DNA from 4 places in the Bacillus sp. AMCV2 genome. Region 3 is predicted to be linked to each of the others. Evidence: riboswitches for the same ligand, from Rfam matches in the RefSeq annotation. Region 3 holds a riboswitch; each other region holds the start of a gene.
The links. A riboswitch is a leader RNA that binds a small molecule or an ion and turns the genes downstream of it on or off. The one in region 3 is predicted to bind S-adenosylmethionine.

Region 1 (6,146 bases), 780 kb from region 3:
CAGACGTTGTTATTCCTAAAAAAAGTCCGATGTAAAAGTAAATATCCCGTTCTTTTATAAGCAAGATATCATTTTGTTCATTACCTTTTGTATGGTTCATCTGCTTTAAGCCTTCACCGATAAAATATCCAGCCAAAGCAATACCAATTCCTAAAAAAACGTCCATGTGTATGCCTCCATTATGTCGATGTTATGTTATACGGGCTTGGCATACTCCGGGTTTCATTATTTTTCAAACCTTTTCAATCTGTACACGGCCTGAAAAAAAGGTGGCGCCGCCGCCCATATCGGACAATCGGTCTGGGGTTAGCGCGTTTACAAGCTGTTTTTTTCCTTGTTCATCCGCCCATAATCCTTGGCTGACAACGACACCTGGCAGTACTTGTTCTCCAACTGCAGCGGTCAGCTGGCATTCTCCCCGGCTGTTCCAAATTCGTACAGGTGCCCCATCAACGATTCCGTGTTCTTCAGCATCTTTTGTGTTGATAAAGAGCTTTGGCGTCTTTTCAAGTTTGATGTGTTTTTCATTATTGGAAAATGTTGAGTTTAAGAAATTATGGTTTGGCCCCGGAACATACATAAACGGATGTTCATTATCGGTTACAAGAGGTGTATATGTCGGTAAAGCCGGGAAGCCGTCTTGTTTCATTTGTTCTGAATATAATTCTATTTTTCCGCTTGGCGTTGGAAGTTCGCCCGGAAACAGTGGCTTTTCGCGTTTCGCTTTCATAAATGAATGCTTAGCAAGTGCATCGTAATCAATCTCTGCCAAATGCGGATTATCTGGATGGTCAAGCGCCTGGCGGATTAATTCTTCATCTGAATCTTTAAGCTCCTGGTCTGTGAATCCCATTGCTTCAGCCAGTAATCGGAACACCTCAGTGTTAGACTTGCTTTCCCCATATCTCTTGATCACCGGCTGCTGAAGCTGAATGTAATGGTGCCAGTAGGAGGTGTAAAAATCAGTATTTTCAAAAGCGGATGTTGCAGGCAGTACAATGTCCGCATATGCAGCCGTTTCCGTTAAAAACAAATCATGAACCACAGTAAACAAGTCTTCCCGCAGCAAGCCCTGTCTGACCTTGTTTGCTTCCGGCGCAACGACGGCCGGGTTTGTTCCGTAAATAAAAAGAGAGCGAATCGGCGGGTCTGTTTCCAAAAGCACCTTGCCAAGCTGATTCATATTAAACGAACTCGGTGTGCGCCCTTGCAATAAGTCGGGCCGCTGCAAGGCATTTGTGTTATATTCTAAAATTCCGCTGTTATGCTTAATTGCGCCGCCCCCTGTGTGCAGCCATTGGCCGGTGATCGCCGGAAGACAGGCAATCGTCCTTACAATCATCCCGCCGTTATCGTGATGCTGGGGTCCGTTTCCGATTCTGATAAAAGAAGGGGAGGTTTCCCCGTACATTTTTGCCAGTCGGTAAATATCTTTGGTACTGACACCGGTGATCATCGACACCTTTTCAGGATCATATTGTTTCACGTGTTCACGGAGCTCTTCATAGCCAACCGTGTACTCGGACAGAAATGCTTCATCATGAAGGTTTTCTTTAAATAAAATGTGCATGATGCCAAGAGCAAGTGCACTGTCGGTTCCAGGCTTTATTGGAATAAACCAATCTGCGAGACGTCCTGTTTGATTTTTATGCACATCGATCACTACAATTTTGGCACCTTGTTTTCGCGCTTTTTGGGCGATTGTAATTTGGTGCATGTTTGTGCTGACCGCATTGATTCCCCAAAAAATAAATAGTTTTGTATGAATAGTTTCCTCAGGATCGATTCCCGCGCTTATGCCCATTGTATATTTATAGCCTTCAGATCCCGCTTTGCTGCAAATCGTCCGTTCAAGCTGGCTTGACCCCATGCGGTAAAAAAAGCGGCGGTCCATTCCTTCAGCTGTCAATTTCCCCATGTTTCCGTAAAAGCTGTAAGGAAGTATGCTTTCAGCTCCCTCTTCATCAATCAGCTGTTTCCAGCGGGAGGTGATCGTATCGATTGCCTCTTCCCAGGAAATCGGTTCAAATATCGCTTGGCCTTTCGCACCTGTTCGTTTGAGCGGTGTAGTCAGCCGCTTTTCATCATAGATGCGCTCCGTCATATTCCGGACTTTGTTGCATATGTTTCCAGCTGTGACAGGATGATCAGGGTCTCCTTGCACTTTTACGATTTTCCCGTCTTTTTTATGTATTAACAATCCGCACTGGTCCGGGCAGTCCAGCGAGCAAACGGATTTGAAAATGCCGTTTTGTTGTGTGGCAAAAGATTTCATGGCCCAGTTCCTCTCTCTAGTTAGATATTTTGTAAGAATTATAACATTTCCGATGATAACGTCAATTCTGAAAAAAGAGATTGACATCAATATGAGACTTCTTTATGATAAACGTATTCTTTATTCTGAAAATTACATACTCAACATTTTCTATCCAGAGAGGTGGAGGGACTGGCCCTATGAAACCTCGGCAACATTATTGTGCCAATTCCAGCAAGCGACAGCTTGAAAGATAGGAAAGCAAGGTTTATACCGGCGTCTGCCTGTAACAGAGCGCGCCTATATATGAATCTCTTTCCATCTTCGGAAAGAGATTTTTTTTATGAAAAATACGATGAAAAGGATGTTTTGCACCATGACGGTTTTGGTTACAGCACCGTACAACGAAGAAGGACGAAAAGAGCTAGAAAACTTGTTTGGCTCAGTTGCTTATCAATCTTGGAAGGAACAAGGCCGGGCATATCGGGAAGATGAACTCATTCAGCTGCTAAAAGCAACAAATGCGACAGGCTTGATTACTGAGCTTGATCAGGTAACAGACAGCGTATTTGCTTCTGTTCCCGAACTTTCATTTGCCGGTGTTTGCAGGGGAATGCCCTCCAATGTGGATGTGGCAGCTGCCTCAAAAAGAGGCATACCTGTTTTTTATACACCAGGGCGGAATGCACAAGCCGTTGCTGAAATGTTTATTGGAAATGTGATTACCTTTCTCCGCCATACCAGCGTCTCGAATCAATGGCTGAAGGATGGAAAGTGGGACAGTGATTACCTACAGGCTTATGTCAAATTTAAAGGAAATGAATTATCAGGAAAAACGGTTGGCATGATTGGGTTCGGGGCGGTTGGTCAAAGGATTGCAAAACTGCTGACTGCATTTGACTGTAAAATAAAGTATTACGATCCATACATTCAAGACGATCATCCGCTGTATGAAAAAGTATCTCTTAAAACGGTGTTTTCAGACAGTGATATCGTTTCTGTCCATCTGCCTCGTACTGAGGAAACACTTGGACTTATTGATCGGAAGTATTTTGATCTGATGAAAGAGAGTGCGATTTTCGTCAACACTTCAAGAGCAGTTGTTGTAAACCGTGAAGATCTTTTATCTGTATTAAAAGAACATAAAATCAGAGGTGCGATATTAGACGTTTTTTATCATGAACCTCCAGAGGAATCAGATTATGAATTGATTTCATTGCCTAATGTTCTGGCAACACCGCATCTCGCTGGAGCAACATTTGAAGTGGAGGATCATCACGTGACGATACTGAATGAAGCCCTCAAAAAGTGGAAGGGTGAAAAAACTCTTAATATTCCGACAGTGTATAACAAGGACGAACTGAAAACAGGGGGATAAGAAAGGAGGCTAAGAGAATGAAAAAACAAAAAGGCTATCTCGTTTTTGATATTGGCACAGGCAATGCGAGGGTAGCGGTCGTGAGTGTAACTGGCAGTGTTCTAACAGTTGAACGGGAGGACATTGTGTATTCCACAGAGACGCTTTACCCGGACAGCCGTTATTTTTCTCCTCAGGTGCTGTGGAAGCAGGTGATGAATTTGGCAAAACGTGCGCTATCCCGTTCGCATGATATTGACATCATTGGTTTGACATCGACGAGCCAAAGACAGGGAATTGTTCTGATCGATCAAAACGGCAATCCTTTTCTCGGGTTGCCGAACATCGATAATCGCGGTCGAGAGTGGGAGGCGAGCATTCCCGATCGGGAAGAGATATACAGCCGCACAGGCCGCCTGCCAACCGCACTTTTTTCTGCGCTCAAGCTTTATGGATTAAAACAGCGCCAGCCCTCTTTATGGGAAAAGACTGCAAGCTTTACTAGCATCAGTGATTGGGTGACGTACCAACTGAGCGGAATATTAACATATGAACCATCACAGGCAACAGAAACCCTGTTGTTTGATGTGAAGCAAAACACTTGGTCAGTAGAGATGTGCGACATATTTGGCTTTTCTCCATCTATCCTTCCGCCTCTTGTTAGAGCGGGGACAGCAATTGGAACGATAGCAAATGAATATGCATCCGAATTAGGCCTTTCAATAAATGCTAAGGTTATAGCAGGGGGCGGGGATACACAGCTGGCTGTCAAAAGCACCGGAGCTGGACTTGAGGACATTGTCATTGTATCAGGGACAACAACGCCAATAACCAAAATTACTGCGAATCATGGCGACACAAAACATAAAGCCTGGCTGAACTGTCACACAGATCAAGGGCATTGGCTTGTGGAAACGAATCCGGGAATTACCGGCTTGAATTATCAAAAATTAAAACAGATTTTTTATCCGAATGAAACGTACGAAGTAATGGAGGAGGAGATTTCTGCACTTGCAAAAGAAGACCATGCATGTGTAGCGGCTCTCGGCTCTTATTTATCGGCTGAAAAGAATGCATTAACGAGAGGCGGTTTTCTTTTTGATGCCCCGCTGTCAGCACATTTAAAGAGGGCACATTTTGTACGTGCAGCGCTAGAAGAGATCGCATTTTCAATCAAATGGAACTTTGACATTTTAACAGAGGTTACTCCGTTTGAACGTGACTATGTTTGGGTGTGCGGAGGGGGATTCCAAAGCAAAGCGCTCACTCAATATATCGCGGACCTTCTTCAAAAAAAGGTCTATGTCCAAGAGGGATATCATCAGGCATCTGTTGTTGGAGCTGCAGTCATTTGCAATGAAATCTTTCAATTAACGGAGGAGATGTCAGCAAATGTCCGGGTGATCGAACCGAAGGACTGTCAGACAGAATTGGCTTTATATGAGAAATGGAAGCGAACACAGCGCTTTTTTTCAGGTTCAGAAAGCAAAGTATTAATTTAAGGCGGCATTTCTGCTGTTTTGAGGAATCATTTAATTTTCAACTTTAATAAGGTAATACGGTAATTGATTGATATGAGCATCTAAGGAGGAGACAGATATGTTGGATAAAATAGGAATACCGAAGCGGCTTGCCTGGGGATTTTTAGGGGTTGTTTTGTTTATGATGGGAGATGGCCTTGAACAAGGCTGGCTCAGTCCTTTTTTGATCGAAAACGGGCTCACCGTTCAGCAGTCCGCTTCCATTTTTAGTATATATGGAATTGCGCTTGCCATAGCTTCCTGGTTTTCGGGTGTATGTCTCGAAGCATTTGGCGCAAAACGAACGATGTTTATGGGGCTGTTGTTTTATGTGATCGGTACAGCTGCTTTTATCGTATTTGGATTTGAACAGCTGAACCTGCCAGTGATGTATGTGACTTACTTCGTAAAAGGGTTAGGTTACCCGCTTTTTGCTTATTCTTTCTTGACATGGGTCATTTACAGAACACCGCAAAGCAAACTGAGCACTGCTGTCGGCTGGTTTTGGATTGCATATTGCCTCGGCATGTTTGTGTTCGGCGCTTGGTACTCAAGCTACGCGATCAAAGCGTTCGGTTATTTGAATACGCTTTGGAGCTCTATTTTCTGGGTATGTCTCGGTGCATTTTTTGCATTGTTTATCAATAAAGACCGTTTTGAAAAGAAGAAAAGAAAAAGATCAGAAACAGCCGAGGAGCTTTTAAAAGGGGTTACGATTCTAATTACAAATCCGCGCGTGCTTACAGGCGGAATCATCAGAATCATCAACAGCATTGGTACATATGGTTTTCCAGTCTTTTTGCCGATGCACATGGCCCAGCATGGAATTTCAACCAATGTGTGGCTGCAAATTTGGGGAACGATTTTTCTGGGGAACATTGTGTTTAACCTTATCTTTGGTATTGTCGGCGATAAATTCGGCTGGAAAAATACTGTTATTTGGTTCGGCGGAGTCGGCTGCGGCATTTTCACCCTCTTATTATACTACGCACCTGTTTTCTCCGGCGGAAGCTTA
Region 2 (6,146 bases), 1.7 Mb from region 3:
AGCGTTTCTTCCTGCTTGCAAGCCGCCAGGGCGAACATCAGAAAGATACTGCCGACACAGGCGAAGCCCAGCCTTAACCATCTGTTCACATAGACAACCTCCTTATTTCGCATCAAGTTAATATCCTTTTTTGCTTTACATATCGTATGATGGGTATAAAAATGTGTGAATGCCTAATCAGGTTCTCCGGATGTAATTTTGGAGTAAGGAAAGCATATAGAAAAAAAGGAGGCGGCTGTTTTGATTGTAGAGAAAAGAAGATTTCCGTCGCCAAGCCAGCATGTGCGTTTGTATACGATCTGCTATCTGTCAAATGGATTACGGGTTAAGGGGCTTCTGGCTGAGCCGGCGGAACCGGGACAATATGACGGATTTTTATATTTGCGCGGCGGGATTAAAAGCGTGGGCATGGTTCGGCCGGGCCGGATTATCCAGTTTGCATCCCAAGGGTTTGTGGTGTTTGCTCCTTTTTACAGAGGAAATCAAGGAGGAGAAGGCAATGAGGATTTTGCAGGAGAAGACAGGGAGGATGCATTTTCTGCTTTTCGCCTGCTTCAGCAGCACCCAAATGTCAAGAAGGACAGAATTCATATCTTCGGTTTTTCCCGCGGCGGAATTATGGGAATGCTCACTGCGATCGAAATGGGCGGGCAGGCAGCTTCATTTGTTTCCTGGGGAGGCGTCAGTGATATGATTCTTACATACGAGGAGCGGCAGGATTTGCGGCGGATGATGAAAAGAGTCATCGGCGGAACACCGAAAAAGGTGCCTGAGGAATATCAATGGAGGACACCGTTTGACCAAGTAAACAAAATTCAGGCTCCCGTGCTGTTAATCCATGGAGAAAAAGACCAAAATGTTTCGATTCAGCATTCCTATTTATTAGAAGAGAAGCTAAAACAACTGCATAAGCCGGTGGAGACGTGGTACTACAGTACATTCACACATTATTTCCCGCCAAAAGAAAACCGGCGTATCGTGCGGCAGCTCACACAATGGATGAAAAACCGCTGACAGTGAAATATGTTATGATAAAGAAAAAAGAGAACGAAAGGGGATTTCACTTTGGGAATGCCTGTTGAATTTAATACACTGATTGTGACAAAAGGAAAAGAAGTTCGCATAGATGAGAATATATTCACGTTAGAGAAGGACGGATACCGAGTATATCCGATGGAGATTCCAATGGATGTACGCAAAACAAAGTTTGGCGAAAAGTCAGGCACCGCTGAAGTGCAGAAGCTTCAATGGGAAGAAGGCCGTACCATCATTACATACAAGCTGACTTCTTTGCATTCCGTCAATTAAAACAAGCCAAGAGCATAATTGCTCTTGGCTTTTGTTTTTTATACGAGAGGGCCGCCTGCCTGGGCGATGGCATCGGTATGTGTGAACTTTTTAAAGTTCTCTTTGAATTCATTTGCAAGGTAGACTGCTTTTTCTTTGTATTCTTCCTTGTTGGTCCACGTGTTTTCAGGCTGAAGGATATGATCAGGAACGCCAGGAACATGTGCCGGAATGTGCAGGCCGAAAATATCGTCAGTTATCATTTCAGCATCCTCTAATTTACCTTCAATCGCTGCTTTGACCATTGCTCTAGTGTAAGAAAGCTTCATTCGTTCGCCTGTGCCGTAACCGCCCCCGGTCCAGCCGGTATTGACTAAGAAAACGTCTGCGCCGTGTTCATCGATCTTTTTGCCGAGCATTTCAGCATAGACGTGAGCAGGAAGCGGCAGGAACGGTGAGCCGAAGCATGTAGAGAACGTCGTTTCAGGAGACGTTACACCACGTTCGGTTCCGGCAAGCTTACTCGTGTAACCGCTCAAGAAATGGTACATGGCCTGCTCCTTCGTCAGTTTGCTGATCGGAGGCAGGACTCCGAAGGCATCAGCCGTCAAAAATACAATGGCTGACGGATGGCCGGCCATGCTTGGAGTCACGATGTTATCAATCATATGAATCGGGTAAGCTGCCCGCGTGTTTTCAGTATAGAAGGAATCATCATAATTGGCTTCGCGTGTATCTTCATCAACAACGACATTTTCGAGAACAGACCCGAAGCGGATCGCGTTAAAGATTTGCGGCTCCTTTTCCTCGCTTAAATGAATGCACTTAGCGTAGCACCCGCCTTCAATATTAAAGACGCCTGTATCAGACCAGCCATGTTCATCGTCACCGATCAGCTTGCGGTCAGCATCTGCCGACAGGGTGGTCTTGCCTGTTCCTGACAGTCCGAAGAAAAGGGCGACATCGCCTTTTTCACCGACATTGGCGGAGCAGTGCATAGATAAAATATCTCTTTCAGGCAGCAGGAAATTCATAATGGAGAAAATGGACTTCTTCATTTCACCGGCATACTCAGTTCCGCCGATTAAGATCGTCCGCTTTTCAAAAGAGACAATAATAAACGTTTCGGAATGAGTGCCGTCTGTTTTTGGATCCGCTTTGAAATGCGGAGCAGAAAGAATGGTGAACGGCTGCTCAACTGTTTTCTTATCATTTCCTTCCGGACGGATAAACAGCTGCCGCGCAAATAAATTGTGCCATGCGAACTCATTTACGACAGTGATCGGCAGCCTGTATTTCTCGTCTGCTCCGGCAAATCCTTCGAAAACAAACAGTTCATCTCGCTCCTTTAAATAGCTGACAACTTTCGTATACAGCCGCTCAAACGCTTCTTCTGAAATCGGCTGATTCACCGGGCCCCAATCGATCTTATTTTTCGTGCTTTCTTCCTCCACGATGAATTTATCTTTAGGTGAGCGTCCTGTGTAAGCGCCTGTTGTCGCGCGAACAGCACCTGTGGATGTTAAAATGCCTTCGTTTCGGGAGAGGACTTTTTCTGTTAGCTGTGCTGCTGATAAATTATGACGCACATTTGGACATGTTAATAAGGCTTGTAAATCAGCGGTCAAATCAACTGAGTTCATATGAAACCTTCCTTTATCGTTTTTTGTGTTTTGCTAATTGTGAATTAGTATAACATATATTTTCAAATAGTCTATACTATTTATTATTTTTTGTGTGTGCATTTCCATTGTTTTCCCTCAATATAGGTGCCTATTTCTTCTGAATCATATTGACATTGCAAACCCTTTTACGATAAGATATTTCATTGAGCGGATACTCTTATCCCGAGCTGGCGGAGGGACAGGCCCTATGAAGCCCAGCAACCGGTTTCTCTGTTATTTATTATGTTCAACTGAGTGAGACAACCAAGGTGCTAACCTGTTGCAAGGTTGTATGATTCCTTGAGCGATAAGAGTGAAAGGCACAAAGACCAAACCCTTTCCTCGATGGAAAAGGTTTTTTTATTTCATAAATATGCCAATTAACATTCTCTAATATAACTGTACATTGTATAAGAGGGAGCGAGTTCCGTATCATATATACAAGGTCTTTCGGGAGGCCTTGTGCAGGAGGAAGCAAATCATGAGTAAAAATCGTCGTTTATTTACATCAGAATCTGTTACGGAGGGGCATCCGGATAAAATCTGTGACCAGATTTCTGACAGCATTTTAGATGAAATTTTAAAGAAAGACCCTAACGCGCGTGTTGCTTGTGAAACATCTGTGACAACAGGTTTGGTTCTTGTAAGCGGAGAGATCACAACTTCTACGTATGTTGACATTCCGAAAACGGTTCGCCAAACCATTAAAGAAATCGGATACACACGTGCAAAATACGGATTTGATGCGGAAACTTGTGCGGTTTTAACATCAATTGATGAGCAGTCTGCTGATATCGCGATGGGTGTCGACCAAGCGCTTGAAGCCCGTGAAGGCACAATGAGCGACGAAGAAATTGAAGCGATTGGTGCGGGTGACCAAGGATTAATGTTCGGTTATGCGTGCAACGAAACGAAAGAGCTTATGCCTCTTCCAATTTCACTTGCCCATAAATTAGCCCGCCGCCTAAGTGAAGTCCGTAAAGAAGATATTCTTCCGTACCTTCGCCCTGACGGCAAAACACAGGTAACGGTTGAGTACGATGAAAATAACAAACCAGTCCGCATTGACGCGATTGTGATTTCCACTCAGCATCACCCTGAAATTACACTTGAGCAAATTCAGCGCAACATTAAAGAACATGTAATCAATCCGGTTGTTCCTGAAGAGCTGATTGATGAAGAAACAAAATATTTCATCAACCCTACAGGACGTTTCGTAATCGGAGGGCCTCAAGGGGATGCGGGACTTACAGGACGCAAAATCATCGTTGATACGTACGGCGGCTATGCACGCCACGGCGGAGGCGCGTTCTCAGGTAAGGACGCGACGAAGGTAGACCGTTCTGCAGCTTATGCGGCAAGATACGTTGCGAAAAACATCGTTGCGGCTGAGCTTGCTGATTCTTGCGAAGTACAGCTTGCTTACGCGATCGGTGTTGCACAGCCTGTGTCAATCTCAATCAACACATTCGGTTCCGGAAAAGCTTCTGAGGAAAAATTGATTGAAGTTGTTCGCAATAACTTTGATTTACGACCTGCCGGCATTATCAAAATGCTTGATTTGCGCCGTCCGATCTACAAACAAACTGCTGCGTACGGCCACTTTGGACGTCACGATGTTGACCTTCCTTGGGAGCGCACAGACAAAGCGGAGCAGCTGCGTAAAGAAGCGTTAGGAGAATAATTTTATAGCCGCTTACTGGTTAAGCGGCTTTCCCTTTTTTATCGTTGTATTCATGTTTATTTTTTTACATAACTGTGAAACCAAATACTATTCACAGCGTCTATAAATAGGGGTTCAATGATGACAATTTTAATTATGGAGGCAATACTATGTGTGGATTTGTCGGGGTTTTTAACAAGCATCCGTTAGCTCAAACCGCTGATCAAGAAGAACTAATCAAACAAATGAACCAAATGATCGTTCACCGCGGTCCTGACAGTGATGGATATTTCCATGATGAGCACGTCGGCTTCGGATTCAGACGGCTCAGCATTATTGATGTAGAAAATGGCGGACAGCCTTTATCATATGAAGATGAAACATATTGGATTATCTTTAACGGAGAAATCTATAACTATATTGAACTGAGAGAAGAACTTGAAGCAAAGGGGTACACATTCAACACGGATTCGGACACAGAGGTTCTTCTTGCGACTTACCGTCACTATAAAGAAGAAGCGGCGTCCAAACTGCGCGGTATGTTTGCCTTTCTGATTTGGAATAAAAACGATCATGTGCTTTATGGGGCAAGAGATCCATTCGGCATTAAACCGTTGTACTACACAACGATCAATGATCAGGTTTATTTTGCCTCAGAGAGAAAAAGTTTAATGGTTGCTCAGAATGATATTGAAATAGATAAAGAGGCATTGCAGCAGTACATGTCTTTCCAATTTGTTCCTGAACCAAGCACGCTTGATGCCCATGTGAAAAAAGTAGAGCCGGGTTCACAGTTCACAATCCGCCCGGACGGCGATATCACATTCAAAACGTATTTCAAAGCGAACTTCAAGCCGGTTCAGACTGAAGAAGACAAGCTTGTGAAAGAAGTCCGAGACGCGATCTATGACTCTGTAAACGTTCATATGAGAAGTGACGTTCCTGTCGGTTCATTCCTGTCTGGCGGGATTGATTCTTCCTTTATTGTGTCTGTTGCGAAGGAATTTCATCCAAGCTTAAAAACATTCTCTGTCGGCTTTGAACAGCAGGGCTTCAGTGAGGTTGATGTAGCGAAAGAAACGGCAGCGGCGCTGGGCATTGAAAATATCAGCAAAGTCATTTCGCCTGATGAATACATGAATGAGCTTCCGAAGATCGTTTGGCATTTTGATGACCCGCTTGCTGATCCGGCAGCGATTCCGTTGTACTTTGTTGCAAAAGAAGCGAAAAAACATGTTACGGTTGCTTTATCAGGTGAAGGAGCGGATGAGCTCTTCGGCGGATATAACATTTACCGTGAGCCGCTTTCGCTTAAACCGTTTGAACGGATTCCGTCCGGCCTGAAAAAGATGCTTCTGCACGTTGCTGCCGTTATGCCTGAAGGTATGAGAGGAAAGAGCCTGCTTGAGCGCGGCTGTACTCCGCTTCAAGATCGTTATATCGGTAACGCGAAAATCTTTGAAGAGTCGGTCAAAAAGCAGCTGTTGAAGCATTATAATCCGAACCTTTCATATCGCGATGTGACGAAGACT
Region 3 (6,146 bases):
TTTGATGGCGTCTCCATATAAATGACCTTTGTGTTCGGCTTGATGCTCCGCGCCAATTCATTACGATCCGTCATGTCGACAAACGTATGCTCAATGCCAAACCGGGTCAGCACCTCTGTCACCATACGGAAGGTTCCGCCGTATACATCTTCTGTCACAAGAACGTGATCACCCTGTGACAGCAGTAAAAATGCTGTTGAGATAGCAGCCATGCCTGAACTGAAAGCAAATCCTCTTGTTCCGCCTTCCAATGCGGCAATTGTTTCTTCGAGAGCTGTTCTTGTCGGCGTGCCAGAGCGGCTGTAATCATATGCCCCGAACTCTTCAAATGAAGATTGGTGAAAAGTCGAGGCGTGCTGAATCGGTACACTGACCGCCCCGGTTCCGCCGTCTGTTTTAAATGGATTGTGCACGAGCTGGGTTTCAAGCGTCCAATTGTGTTTACTCAAATGAAACAGCTCCCTCTTTGACCTGACATAATGCCTGCTTTAGATCCTCTTTTAAATCTTCCGCATGTTCAATTCCGACAGAAAAGCGCAGCAAACGATTGCACACCCCGTTTGCGATGCGGATCTCTTCAGGAATATCCATGTGCGTCTGGGTCGCAGGGTATGTAATAAAGCTTTCCACCCCGCCGAGACTTTCTGCAAAACAAATGGTCTTCAGTGCTTTTAAAAACGGATTGACCCATTCTTCTTTTTGCAGACGGAAGGACAGCATGCCGCCTTTTCCGGGATACAGCACATCCGAAATTTCTTCCTGCTCTTCTAAAAACGCCGCAAGCTCCTGCGCGTTTGCCTGATGCTGACGCATTCTGAGGCTCAGCGTCTTCATTCCTCTCATCAGAAGCCACGAATCAAATGGCGGCAGGACAGCGCCGATTGCATTTTGATGCTGAAACATTTCCTCTCCGAGCCGCTCATCCTTCACCACGACAAGCCCAGCAAGCAGATCGTTATGCCCGCCTAAATACTTGGTTGCGCTGTGAATGACAATGTCAGCTCCCAGCTCAAGCGGCCGCTGCAAGACCGGTGTATAAAATGTATTATCTACGATCAGCAGAAGACCGTGCTCCTTTGTAATCCGGGCAATATGTTCAATGTCCGCCTCCTGCATGAGGGGGTTTGTCGGCGTTTCCACAAACACCGCTTTTGTATTCGGCGTAATCTTAGAGCGTAAACAGTCCTCATCGCTGAAATCATCATAATGAAAAGTCAATCCGTATTTTTTCCATTCATTTTCAAATAAACGGTACGTGCCGCCATATAGGTCCGATGAAACGATCAGTTCATCTCCGCTTTTAAACAGCGCCATAATCGTTTGGATAGCAGCCATTCCCGAACTAAAGGCAAGCCCTCTTGCGCCGTTTTCTAAGTTAGCGATGGCGTCCTCAACAAGCTGGCGTGTCGGATTTTTTGTGCGGACATAATCAAATCCAGTTGATTCTCCGATCCCTCTGTGGCGGTATGCTGTTGATAAATAAATAGGAGCACTCACTGTTCCCGTGACTTCATCGCTTCGGTTCCCAATTTGGGCTAATTTCGTTTCAACGTGCTGTGACATATAGCTGACACCTTCCCTTTTCAAAATAAAAACCCCTTCTTCATAAGAAGAAGGGGTTTAACGCTTCTTCTTATCTTCCAAGCATAAAAACGCTTGCTGGATTTAGCACCTTGGCGCTTTGCACATGCAAAACAAGCCGGTTGCTGAGGTTTCTAAGGGCCAGTCCCTCCACCTCTCACGATAAGAAATATCGATTTCAATTTTCTGATTGTTTTATATTAGCGCAATTCACAGTTTATTTCAACACTTTTTTCTTCGTGTGTCGAACCGTTTAAAGAGAGAAATTTCTAATAATTCATGGTACAATAATTGAAAATGCAAGAAAGTATAGTGATGTCCTGGAGGAATGTTTTTATGGCACCGAAAAACGGCACAGTGCAAGAAAAGAAATTCTTTTCAAAAGAGCTTAACGAGGAAATGACCTTACTTGTTTATCTGCCGTCCAACTACTCCCCGCTTTATAAATACCATGTCATTATCGCGCAGGACGGCCACGATTATTTCAGGCTGGGGAGAATCGGCAGACAGGTTGAGGAATTGCTGTCGAAACGCGAAATAGACCGGAGCATTATTATCGGTGTTCCTTATAAGGATGTAAAAGAGCGCAGAAACACCTATCATCCGGAGGGTTCAAAATTTTCGGCGTATAAACGGTTCATCGCCCATGAGCTCGTTCCTTTTGCAGATGATGAGTATCCAACCTATCAGATCGGTTACGGCCGAACGCTGATCGGTGATTCGCTCGGAGCAACCGTGTCACTTATGACAGCGCTTGATTATCCGAATATGTTTGGCAACATCATCATGCAGTCTCCCTATGTTGACAAACACGTACTAGAAGCCGTAAAACAGTCAGACGATATCAAACACCTCTCTATTTATCACCAAATTGGAACAAAAGAAACTGACGTCCACACGACAGACGGGAACATCCTGGACTTTACAGAACCGAACCAGGAGCTGAAGCAGCTGCTGGAGAAGAAGCTTTCTGATTATTATTTTGAGCCATTTGACGGAGACCACAAATGGACATACTGGCAGCCGCTCATCACCCCGGCGCTGAAAAAAATGCTTTAACACTCTATCATACTTTATTTCCAGGAGGGACATAATATGAAATACGGAATCGTTTTATTTCCATCAAAAAAGCTCCAAGACCTTGCAAACTCTTACAGAAAGCGCTATGACCCAAGCTACTCTCTGATCCCGCCTCATTTGACGCTGAGAGCATCCTTTGAATGCGCGGAGGAGAAAGCGGATCAGCTCGTATCACATTTAAGAAACATCGCAAAAGAGTCCCACCCAATCGTTCTCAAAATGACAAAATACAGCTCATTTGCGCCTGTTAATAATGTCATTTATATTAAAGCAGAACCGACGGAAGAGTTAAAAACACTCAATGAAAAGCTATACACCGGTGTGTTGGCAGGCGAACAGGAATATAATTTCGTTCCGCATGTGACGGTCGGCCAAAATCTTTCCGACGACGAGCATTCAGATGTGCTGGGACAATTAAAAATGCAGGAAGTGTCGCATGAAGAAATCGTTGACCGTTTCCACTTGCTTTACCAGTTGGAAAACGGATCGTGGACAGTATATGAAACCTTCTTGCTAGGCAGAGGAGAATAATGTTTGAAAGCAGTTATCGCAAAAAGTGAAGAACAACTGAAAGATGCATTCTATGTAAGAGAAGAAGTCTTTGTCAAAGAACAAAACGTGCCTGCTGAAGAAGAAATTGACGAACTTGAAAATGAGTCAGAGCATATCGTCGTGTATGACGGTGAAAAGCCTGTCGGCGCTGGAAGATGGCGCATGAAGGACGGCTACGGCAAGTTAGAGCGGATTTGCGTACTGAAAAGCCACCGCTCAGCCGGTGTCGGCGGCATCATTATGAAAGCGCTCGAAAAAGCCGCGGCAGACGGAGGCGCTTCCGGTTTCATTTTAAACGCGCAAACACAGGCTGTGCCGTTTTACAAGAAACACGGGTATCGCGTGCTTTCTGAAAAAGAATTCCTCGATGCCGGCATTCCGCACTTACAAATGATGAAGGACTGAACGCATCCGGATCTTTTGAGATCCGGATTTTTACTGCATATAAAAAACCGTTCTCTGGTATGAACGGTTTTTTATACATATCGATTAATATATGTGCCCATTCCTTTTTCTCGCAACCTCTTATAAAGAGAGCGCTTACGTTTCATCTCGTTTACTTTTCTTTCAGCGGCCGTTTGATTCTCCTGCTGCTTTTCCAGTTCTTTGTATACCCGCTGAAACGGGACATAGCTGATTTTTTCGGTTCCGGCATAATCCTGCTTATGTCCAATCGTTCTATTAGCATATTGAGCGTATTGCTGGTTCTGAATTTGACCTGCATATATCATACAATACCCACCCCTCTGCTGTCTCTTTTCCCTTAAACTTACTTTTTGAAACACATTTCTTTTGATATGATAGTCATTGTCTGTAATGAACACCTTTTGATTGGGAGGACCCCTTTTTGAAATGCGCCCGACTGAATGATAGAATCATACATTTACATACATATTCGAGAGAACATTATCAATTCCTCTTTGAAGAGGGAATAAAAGGACATTTATTTTGTTCTCATTGCGGAAAGCCCGTTCTGTTACGGCTTAACATCGCCGATCCGCCAGAGTTTATCCATCGCCAGCCAGGCGATTTTCCGGCATGTGAGGAGGCGTGCGAACCGAAGCCCGCTAAAGAGGAAAAAAAAAGAAGACGATCAGGAATCTGGTGTCATTCGTTTACCCAAGGGAAAAGCGATCGCCGCTGACCCGTCCCCAGCTGTTACGGAATGGCACCGTCCTAGAAGCATTAAACCAGGAACACCATTTGTGCCAAAAACAATAGAACCCGATACGAGCCTTTTTCCGTCTGTCGGTTTAAACACGGATCAACTGAAAGCTGTCACGGAAACAGAGGGCCCGCTGCTTGTGCTTGCAGGTGCGGGGAGCGGAAAAACACGGGTGCTGACAGCCCGTGCCGCCCACATGATCGAACACTTAGGCATACCGCCTGAAAATATGCTGCTTGTCACCTTTACAACAAAAGCTGTCGCTGAAATGAAAGAGCGTATGGCGAACCAGTACGGATTACAGCCGGCAAAAGTCAGAAGACTTGTGACAGGAACATTCCACAGTCTGTTTTATAAGATCTTGTATCACTCTAATTCTGCTAAATGGAACGGTGAGCATCTGCTGAAAATGGAGTGGCAGCGGGAACAATATATCAAAAAAGCACTCTATGAAGAGGGCATCGATGAGAAAGAATTCCCAGTTGACCAAGCCCTGCAGCAGATCGGTTTTTGGAAAAACACTTATGTCCCAAATGAACGCATCCCTCTAAAAGATGAGTGGGAAAAACAAGTTTATCGTTTATATGAACATTATGAACGTCAGAAAAAAGAACACAGCCAATTTGATTTTGATGACATGGCTTCAGCCTGCTATGAATTGTTTATCGAGCGGCCTGACCTTCTGGAACAATATCAATCTCGGTTTACGTATATCTTAATTGATGAGTTTCAGGACATTAATCCGGTTCAATACAAAATCATGCAAATGCTCGCCAGCCCGGAGCAAAACCTGTGCTGTGTCGGAGACGATGACCAGTCCATCTACGCGTTTCGCGGAAGCAATCCGTCTTTCATTCTTGATTTTCAAAAGGATTATCCGGGAGCGAAGACGATCTATTTAACTGCGAACTACAGGTCTACGCACCCGATTGTCTCTAGTGCTGATATCGTCGTGAAAAAGAACAAAAACAGATATGCCAAAACGCTTGAAGCGGCCCGCGATGACATTCAGGTCCCTGTGCTGTTTTATCCTTATGATGAAGAGGAAGAAGCCACAATGGTCGTTTCCGATATCAAAGAAAAAATTCAAAATGGAGCCAGTCCAGAAGACTTTGCGGTTCTTTACCGCACAAACAGCGGAGGCCGTGCTATATATGAAAGGCTTCATCAATCGTCAATTCCGTATACAGCTGACCGCGGCGTCCAATCGTTTTACAGCAGACGGATCGTCCGCCAGATTCTCGCCTACTTGTATGCCAGCCAAAATGAGGATGACACCGAAGCGATTAAACACTTGCTTCCCGCCTTGTTTTTAAAACAGTCCGCTTTGAATACGCTGAAGGCGCTCTCGATTACAGAGGACTGTACCATGATCAAAGCGCTGGCCAAATTGCCTGATCTGAAGCCATTCCAGCTGGACAAAATCAAGAAAATCGTACCGTTTTTTGCAAGCCTCCGCACGATGAAGCCCGTAGAAGCCATCACCTTTGCAGAAGGAAAAATGGGCTTCTCCGAGTATTTAAAAAAGCGGGGCAATGAGGGCAACAAGCTGGAAAAGGGTTCCGATGACCTGCGCGACATCAAGGTTGTCGCCAAGAAGTTCAAAACGATTCCTGACTTTCTTGCCCACGTAGACCATATGAGGGCCGCTGAGAAAAACAGAACAGATGAACATGGCGTTCAGCTGATGACCATTCACCGGTCAAAAGGCCTTGAATTCAAAACAGTCTACGTGTTAGGCACTGTAGACGGCTCGATTCCGCACGAT
Region 4 (6,146 bases), 170 kb from region 3:
ATAACAGAAAACTCGAATTCTCATTTAAACGGAATATTATTCAAAATATGAACTTGGCTATCTTTAAAGACGTAACAGAGCGAAAAGAATTGGAGGAACGCCTGCGCAAATCAGATACCCTTCATGTTGTCGGCGAACTTGCAGCCGGCATTGCTCATGAAATCAGAAATCCGATGACTGCTCTTAAAGGCTTCATTCAGCTTCTGAAAGGGAGTGTCGAGGGAGACTACGCCCTTTACTTCAACGTGATCACCTCAGAACTAAAGCGCATCGAATCCATCATCACCGAATTCTTGATTTTAGCCAAGCCCCAGGCCATTATGTATGAGGAAAAACATGTTACCCAAATTATGAGGGACACGATAGACCTTCTAAATGCGCAAGCCAATCTCAGCAATGTACAAATGCAACTTGATTTAATTGACGACATTCCCCCGATTTACTGTGAACCGAATCAGCTGAAACAGGTTTTTATCAATATATTAAAAAACGCCATCGAAGTGATGCCTGACGGCGGAAATATTTTTGTAACGATAAAGGCATTGGATCCAGATCATGTTCTTATCTCCTTAAAAGACGAGGGAATCGGAATGACAGAAGATAAATTAAAGCGACTTGGTGAACCGTTTTATACGACAAAGGAACGGGGAACTGGACTTGGGCTTATGGTAAGCTATAAAATTATTGAAGAACATCAAGGCGAGATTATGGTAGAAAGTGAAGAAGGGAAGGGCACCGTTTTCCATATTACGCTTCCTGTCAGACAGAATGCTGAAGAAAGAAGGAATGATGAATGAACTACTATACGACAGCCGAAACGCCGCTCGGTGAACTTATCATTGCCGAAGAGGAGGACCGGATCACTCGTCTATTTCTCAGTCAGGAAGATTGGGTGGATTGGAAAGAAACGGTTCAGAATACTGAGCACAAGGAAACACCTAATCTTGCAGAAGCGAAACAACAGCTTCAAGAATATTTCGAAGGCGAAAGGAAGACATTCTCCCTGCCGCTCAGCCAAAAGGGCACTCCTTTTCAGCAAAAAGTGTGGCAGGCACTGGAGAGGATTCCATATGGTGAATCCCGAAGCTATGCGGATATTGCCGCTGCGGTCGGCAGTCCGAAAGCGGTGCGGGCTGTCGGACAGGCTAATAAACGTAACGACCTGCCGATTTTTATCCCGTGCCACAGAGTGATCGGCAAAAACAGTGCGTTAACAGGATACGCCGGAAGCAAAACCGAGATCAAAGCATTTTTGCTAAACATCGAGCGAATCTCCTATAAAGAAAAATAAAACATATGGCACGTTCCCTTTTTTTCACGGCCGACATATCATTTTATTAAGTTAAAAAAGTTGGTCTGATGAAAAAGGAGGACAAAGCAATTGAAGCCGAGCCGCTCTGAGAAACTTGCCGTTTTTGCCGAACTGTTTGTGAAACTGCATATCTTATCAAGCGCTCAAAAAGATGAAATCATCAATGTTAACAAAAAGAAACAAAAAAACCGCTGACTCGGCTCCAAATGAGCAAAGTCCAGCGGTTTTTTAATGCACCTTTTCTCCTCTAAACAGCTGTTCAATCTCTTCTTCATAGTTTCCGGTCATAATCCCTTTTTCTGTGATGATTCCTGAGATGAGATCATGAGGTGTAATGTCGAAAGCGGGATTAAAGACAGGCACATTGGATGGAGCGGTCCGAACTCCGGAAATCTGCCTGACTTCCTCGGGATCCCGTTCCTCTATCGGGATATCAGCGCCGCATTTGACCTTTGTATCAAATGTAGATAAAGGTGCGGCGACAAAAAACGGAATATCAAAGGCGTTTGCTAAAATAGCAAGACCGTATGTGCCGATTTTATTTGCCGTATCACCGTTCTTTGCAATTCGGTCGGCTCCGACGATAACAGCGGAAATTTGTTTTTCCTTCATCGTATGGGCGGCCATGCTGTCTGTGATCAGAGTGACATCAATGCCCCCCTGCATCAGCTCCCAAGCAGTAAGGCGTGAACCTTGCAGGACAGGCCTTGTTTCACAGGCATAAATGTGCAATCCCAAATCTTTTTGTTTGGCCAAGTAAAACGGAGCTAGCGCCGTTCCATAGCGGCTTGTCGCGATTGAGCCGGCATTGCAGATTGTCATGATCCTGTCGCCTTTTTTGAAAAGCTGCAGGGCGTTTTGGCCGATCAACCGGCACGTTTCCTCATCCTCGACCTGAATCTGAATGGCTTCATGGACAAGGTTTGTTTTTGCTTCATTTACGGAAATCGCGTTTTCGACCGAATGACTCAGTCTCTCAAGCGCCCATGACAAATTAATGGCGGTAGGCCGTGAGCTGTTTAAATATTGTTTGATGTCTTCCAGTCTGCGGCGGAATTCCGTGACATTATCTGTTTCAATGTTTTTGGCAGCAAGCGCTAGTCCGAAGGCAGCCGTAATGCCGATCGCCGGAGCGCCCCTTACTTTTAGCGTGACAATCGCTTCAAATACATCCTCTTTCGTCGTCAGCTCTAAATATTCCGTCTCATCAGGAAGCTTTTGCTGATTTAAAATGGTAATAGCTGTTTCTTTCCATTCAACAGAACGTGGAACAGCAAATGAATGGGTCATGAATGGATCATTCCTTTACAAGTAACTTAAATAATTCAATAACATCTGTTATCGTTTTGAATTCCGAACGTTTTTCGATAAAGGCTGTGCCGGTTTCGAGCGCCAGGCGTTTTCTGCCGATTCGTTTATCAAACGGCACGATCGTATCCAGGTCAGCTACATGGGCAAGGCCGATCGTGCGTCGTATCAGCTCACAGCCCGCAAATCCGATTGCTTCTTCAAAAATATGGCTGAGCGTATCAGTGAGGTAACCGTCGATGTTGGCGTAAACATCCAGACTGTCCTTCTGCCAGGCTTCACTAAACGTCTCTTCAAACGTTTCCCAGACCTGGTTGACATGTTCATATAACGGCTCTCTGTCAGCCCCGTCACGGCTGAGTGCGTTCAAAAATAAGTTGGCGATAAATTGCCCTACATCAAAGCCGATCGGTCCGTAAAAAGCAAACTCAGGATCAATCACCTTTGTTTCGTGTTCACTTGCGAAAATGCTTCCTGTATGCAAATCACCATGAATCAACGTTTCTGCAGACGTTAAAAATGACTTTTTCAGCTTAGCGGCTTCGATTTTAACGCTGTCATTATTCCAAAGCTTTTCGACAAAAGGACGGAGCTCTTCTTCAAAATCATTTGTGTCATGGTCGAAGAAAGGATCTGTAAAAACAAGTCTTTCCGTAATGTCGCATAGCTCTGGATTTGTAAACTGTTTAACAAGCTGTTTTTTCACCTTAGGTTCAAGCGCGTAATCTGATGAGTAGAAAAGTGTTTTTCCTAAAAATTCACCGATGTGCTGTGACAGATGAGGATAGTTTTCACCCTCAATGAGTCCTTTTCTTGCGATCTTGAGGTGAGAGAGATCCTCCATGACGGTAACCGCCATTTCCGTATCAGAATAAAACACTCTTGGAACCAGGTGAGGCACATGCTCGCCCTGACGGATGAGAGCGCTGCTTTCGATTCTTGCACGGTCGATTGTCAGCGGCCAGCTTTCTCCCACCACTTTTGCATACGGAACCGCCTGTTTAATGATCAATGCCCTGTCATGTTCTTGATCATAAATATGAAAAACGTAATTTAAGTTGCCGTCTCCGATCTCCTGGCATGTCAGCGTGCTTTTGCTTGGAAAAAGGCCAAGCTTCACCGCCAACGCCACAGCGGAGCTTTCATTTAACGTTTCGTATAAAGGTGTTTTTGTGACTCCCATCATCATAACCTCCAATTATGTAATCACTTAATATGTGGCCGTAAAAAAGCCTCCTTCTCAGAGAGAAGGAGGCTTAACATCTATGTCCGCCTCTCTTATCTCTCAGATCAGATCTGAATGGAATTAGCACCGTGCCTTAAGAGACTAGCGTCTCGGCGCGAAAAAGATGCGCCCCATTTCACAATGGAATTACGGTCGGTTGCTGTTGGGGTCAAAAGGCCAAATCCCTCGCCCAACTCTCGATAAGAGAATATATTCACTTGTTTGACAATTCTAATTTATCAGTTGATGAACATGGTAACAGGTAATTTAGTTAGTTGTCAATATATTTTTTAATATAAATCTTTTCTGATATCATCGAAAACAGGAATGCTCTCCCGAACTTCTGCGCTTTCTTGAAGGTCAATTTCCGCTCGGACTATGCCTTCTTCCCGGCCGCCTTCAGCAAGTACACGCCCCCATGGATCAATAATCAGACTATGACCTGCAAATTCATTATCCGGATTTGAACCGGTACAATTGCAGGCTGCGACAAAGCATTGGTTTTCAATGGCCCGCGCAATAAGCAGGCTTTTCCAATGATCAAGGCGGGGAAGAGGCCATTCCGCAGAAATAAACAGCACGTTGGCGCCTTTTGTCGTATGTTTTCTGATCCATTCCGGAAAACGGATATCGTAACAGATCAATCCTGAGCTTTTGACGCCGTCAAGCTCAAAGTATCCGTCTTCGGAACCGGCTGATAAATACAGATGCTCATCCATCAGCTGAAAAAGATGGGCTTTTCTGTACTCTTTAATGATTTGCCCTTCCTTATCCGCGATGTACATTGTATTATAAACATCAGAATTCTCCCTGACAGCGACCGATCCGGCGACAATATGAACACCATGTTTTTTTGCCGTTTTCTTCAGCCAGCTCTGAGCGGAGCGGCCGTCTTCGTCAGCGAGTTCATCAAGATTGGCCAGATCATATCCGGTCGTCCATAATTCAGGCAGAACAAGAACATCAGCATGTTTGCTTTCTTTTTCGATGAAAAATTCAGCTTTTTTTATATTTTCCGAAGGTTTTCCGTATGAAATATCAAATTGAAGACAAGATATCGTCCATTTCATCTTTTTAACACCCCAAATTTTTCTTTACTTTTTTCATTTAACCATATATGATGATGGACTATCATTTCAAGATTTTTTTAGAAGGTGAGAATAGATGAAATTTGAACAGTCTCATGTATTGAAGGAATTGCCTAAACAATTCTTCGCTTCTCTGGTGCAGAAAGTGAACCGAAAGCTCGCAGAAGGACATGACGTTATCAATCTAGGACAGGGAAATCCAGATCAGCCGACTCCTGAACATATTGTCGAGGAGATGAAACGAGCTGTTGCTGATCCTGAGAATCATAAATATTCGTCTTTTCGCGGCTCATACCGTCTGAAGTCAGCGGCTGCTGCATTTTACAAAAGAGAATACGGCATTGATCTGGATCCGGAAACCGAAGTCGCTGTATTATTCGGCGGAAAAGCCGGTCTAGTCGAGCTCCCGCAATGCTTGTTGAATCCCGGTGATACGATTTTGGTTCCCGATCCGGGTTATCCTGATTACTGGTCGGGTGTCACACTTGCAAAAGCGAAGATGGAAATGATGCCGCTCGTAAAGGACAGGGCGTTTCTCCCTGATTACAGCAGCATAGCCGCTGAAGCAAGGGAACAGGCGAAATTGATGTATTTAAATTATCCGAATAATCCGACCGGAGCTGTTGCTACTTCCGAGTTCTTTGAAGATACCGTGCGTTTTGCGACTGAAAACGGAATCTGCGTCGTTCACGATTTTGCTTACGGCGCTGTAGGATTTGACGGCTGCAAGCCTTTAAGCTTTTTGCAGACTGAAGGTGCGAAGGATATCGGAATTGAAATTTACACGCTGTCAAAAACGTATAACATGGCAGGATGGCGGGTTGGCTTTGCCGTCGGAAACGCTTCGGTCATTGAAGCGATCAATCTTTATCAAGACCATATGTTTGTCAGTCTTTTCAGAGCGACTCAGGAGGCTGCAGCAGAGGCACTGTTAGCCGATCAGACGTGTGTGGCAGAGCAAAATGCCAGATATGAGAGCAGGAGAAACGCTTGGATCACGGCATGCCGGGAAATCGGCTGGGATGTAACAGCTCCTGCAGGTTCTTTTTTTGCATGGCTGCCTGTGCCTGAAGGCTATACTTCTGAGCAGTTCTCAGATCTTTTGCTGGAAAAAGCGAATGTGGCGGTTGCGGCTGGAAATGGCTTCGGTAAATATGGCGAGGGCTACGTCAGAGTCGGACTTTTAACAAGTGAAGAAAGACTTAAGGAAGCC

Region 1: another riboswitch for S-adenosylmethionine. It lies ahead of AC0OMA_RS10255 (2-hydroxyacid dehydrogenase); the one in region 3 lies ahead of metI (cystathionine gamma-synthase/O-acetylhomoserine thiolyase).
Region 2: another riboswitch for S-adenosylmethionine. It lies ahead of metK (methionine adenosyltransferase); the one in region 3 lies ahead of metI (cystathionine gamma-synthase/O-acetylhomoserine thiolyase).
Region 4: another riboswitch for S-adenosylmethionine. It lies ahead of mtnK (S-methyl-5-thioribose kinase); the one in region 3 lies ahead of metI (cystathionine gamma-synthase/O-acetylhomoserine thiolyase).

Annotation. Positions count from the first base shown of each region.
Region 1 is NZ_JBVYIB010000002.1:2,032,986-2,039,131, reverse strand. It holds gene AC0OMA_RS10265 (hypothetical protein) at 1-166, opposite strand, end outside; gene AC0OMA_RS10260 (molybdopterin oxidoreductase family protein) at 233-2,275, opposite strand; SAM riboswitch class I at 2,423-2,514, shown strand; gene AC0OMA_RS10255 (2-hydroxyacid dehydrogenase) at 2,598-3,632, shown strand; gene AC0OMA_RS10250 (FGGY-family carbohydrate kinase) at 3,650-5,113, shown strand; gene AC0OMA_RS10245 (MFS transporter) at 5,211-6,146, shown strand, end outside.
Region 2 is NZ_JBVYIB010000002.1:2,954,230-2,960,375, reverse strand. It holds gene AC0OMA_RS15340 (ABC transporter substrate-binding protein) at 1-89, opposite strand, end outside; gene AC0OMA_RS15335 (alpha/beta hydrolase family protein) at 241-1,014, shown strand; gene AC0OMA_RS15330 (DUF2584 domain-containing protein) at 1,066-1,308, shown strand; gene pckA (phosphoenolpyruvate carboxykinase (ATP)) at 1,347-2,930, opposite strand; SAM riboswitch class I at 3,127-3,265, shown strand; gene metK (methionine adenosyltransferase) at 3,433-4,635, shown strand; gene asnB (asparagine synthase (glutamine-hydrolyzing)) at 4,785-6,146, shown strand, end outside.
Region 3 is NZ_JBVYIB010000002.1:1,250,628-1,256,773, reverse strand. It holds gene metC (cystathionine beta-lyase) at 1-449, opposite strand, end outside; gene metI (cystathionine gamma-synthase/O-acetylhomoserine thiolyase) at 442-1,563, opposite strand; SAM riboswitch class I at 1,631-1,750, opposite strand; gene AC0OMA_RS06625 (esterase family protein) at 1,918-2,640, shown strand; gene AC0OMA_RS06620 (YjcG family protein) at 2,677-3,192, shown strand; gene AC0OMA_RS06615 (GNAT family N-acetyltransferase) at 3,196-3,618, shown strand; gene AC0OMA_RS06610 (hypothetical protein) at 3,690-3,944, opposite strand; partial or broken gene AC0OMA_RS06605 (ATP-dependent helicase) at 4,061-6,146, shown strand, end outside.
Region 4 is NZ_JBVYIB010000002.1:1,417,731-1,423,876, forward strand. It holds gene kinE (sporulation two-component system sensor histidine kinase KinE) at 1-797, shown strand, start outside; gene ogt (methylated-DNA--protein-cysteine methyltransferase) at 794-1,291, shown strand; gene AC0OMA_RS07545 (hypothetical protein) at 1,382-1,507, shown strand; gene mtnA (S-methyl-5-thioribose-1-phosphate isomerase) at 1,541-2,602, opposite strand; gene mtnK (S-methyl-5-thioribose kinase) at 2,610-3,803, opposite strand; SAM riboswitch class I at 3,896-4,052, opposite strand; gene AC0OMA_RS07560 (carbon-nitrogen family hydrolase) at 4,136-4,915, opposite strand; gene mtnE (methionine-glutamine aminotransferase) at 5,010-6,146, shown strand, end outside.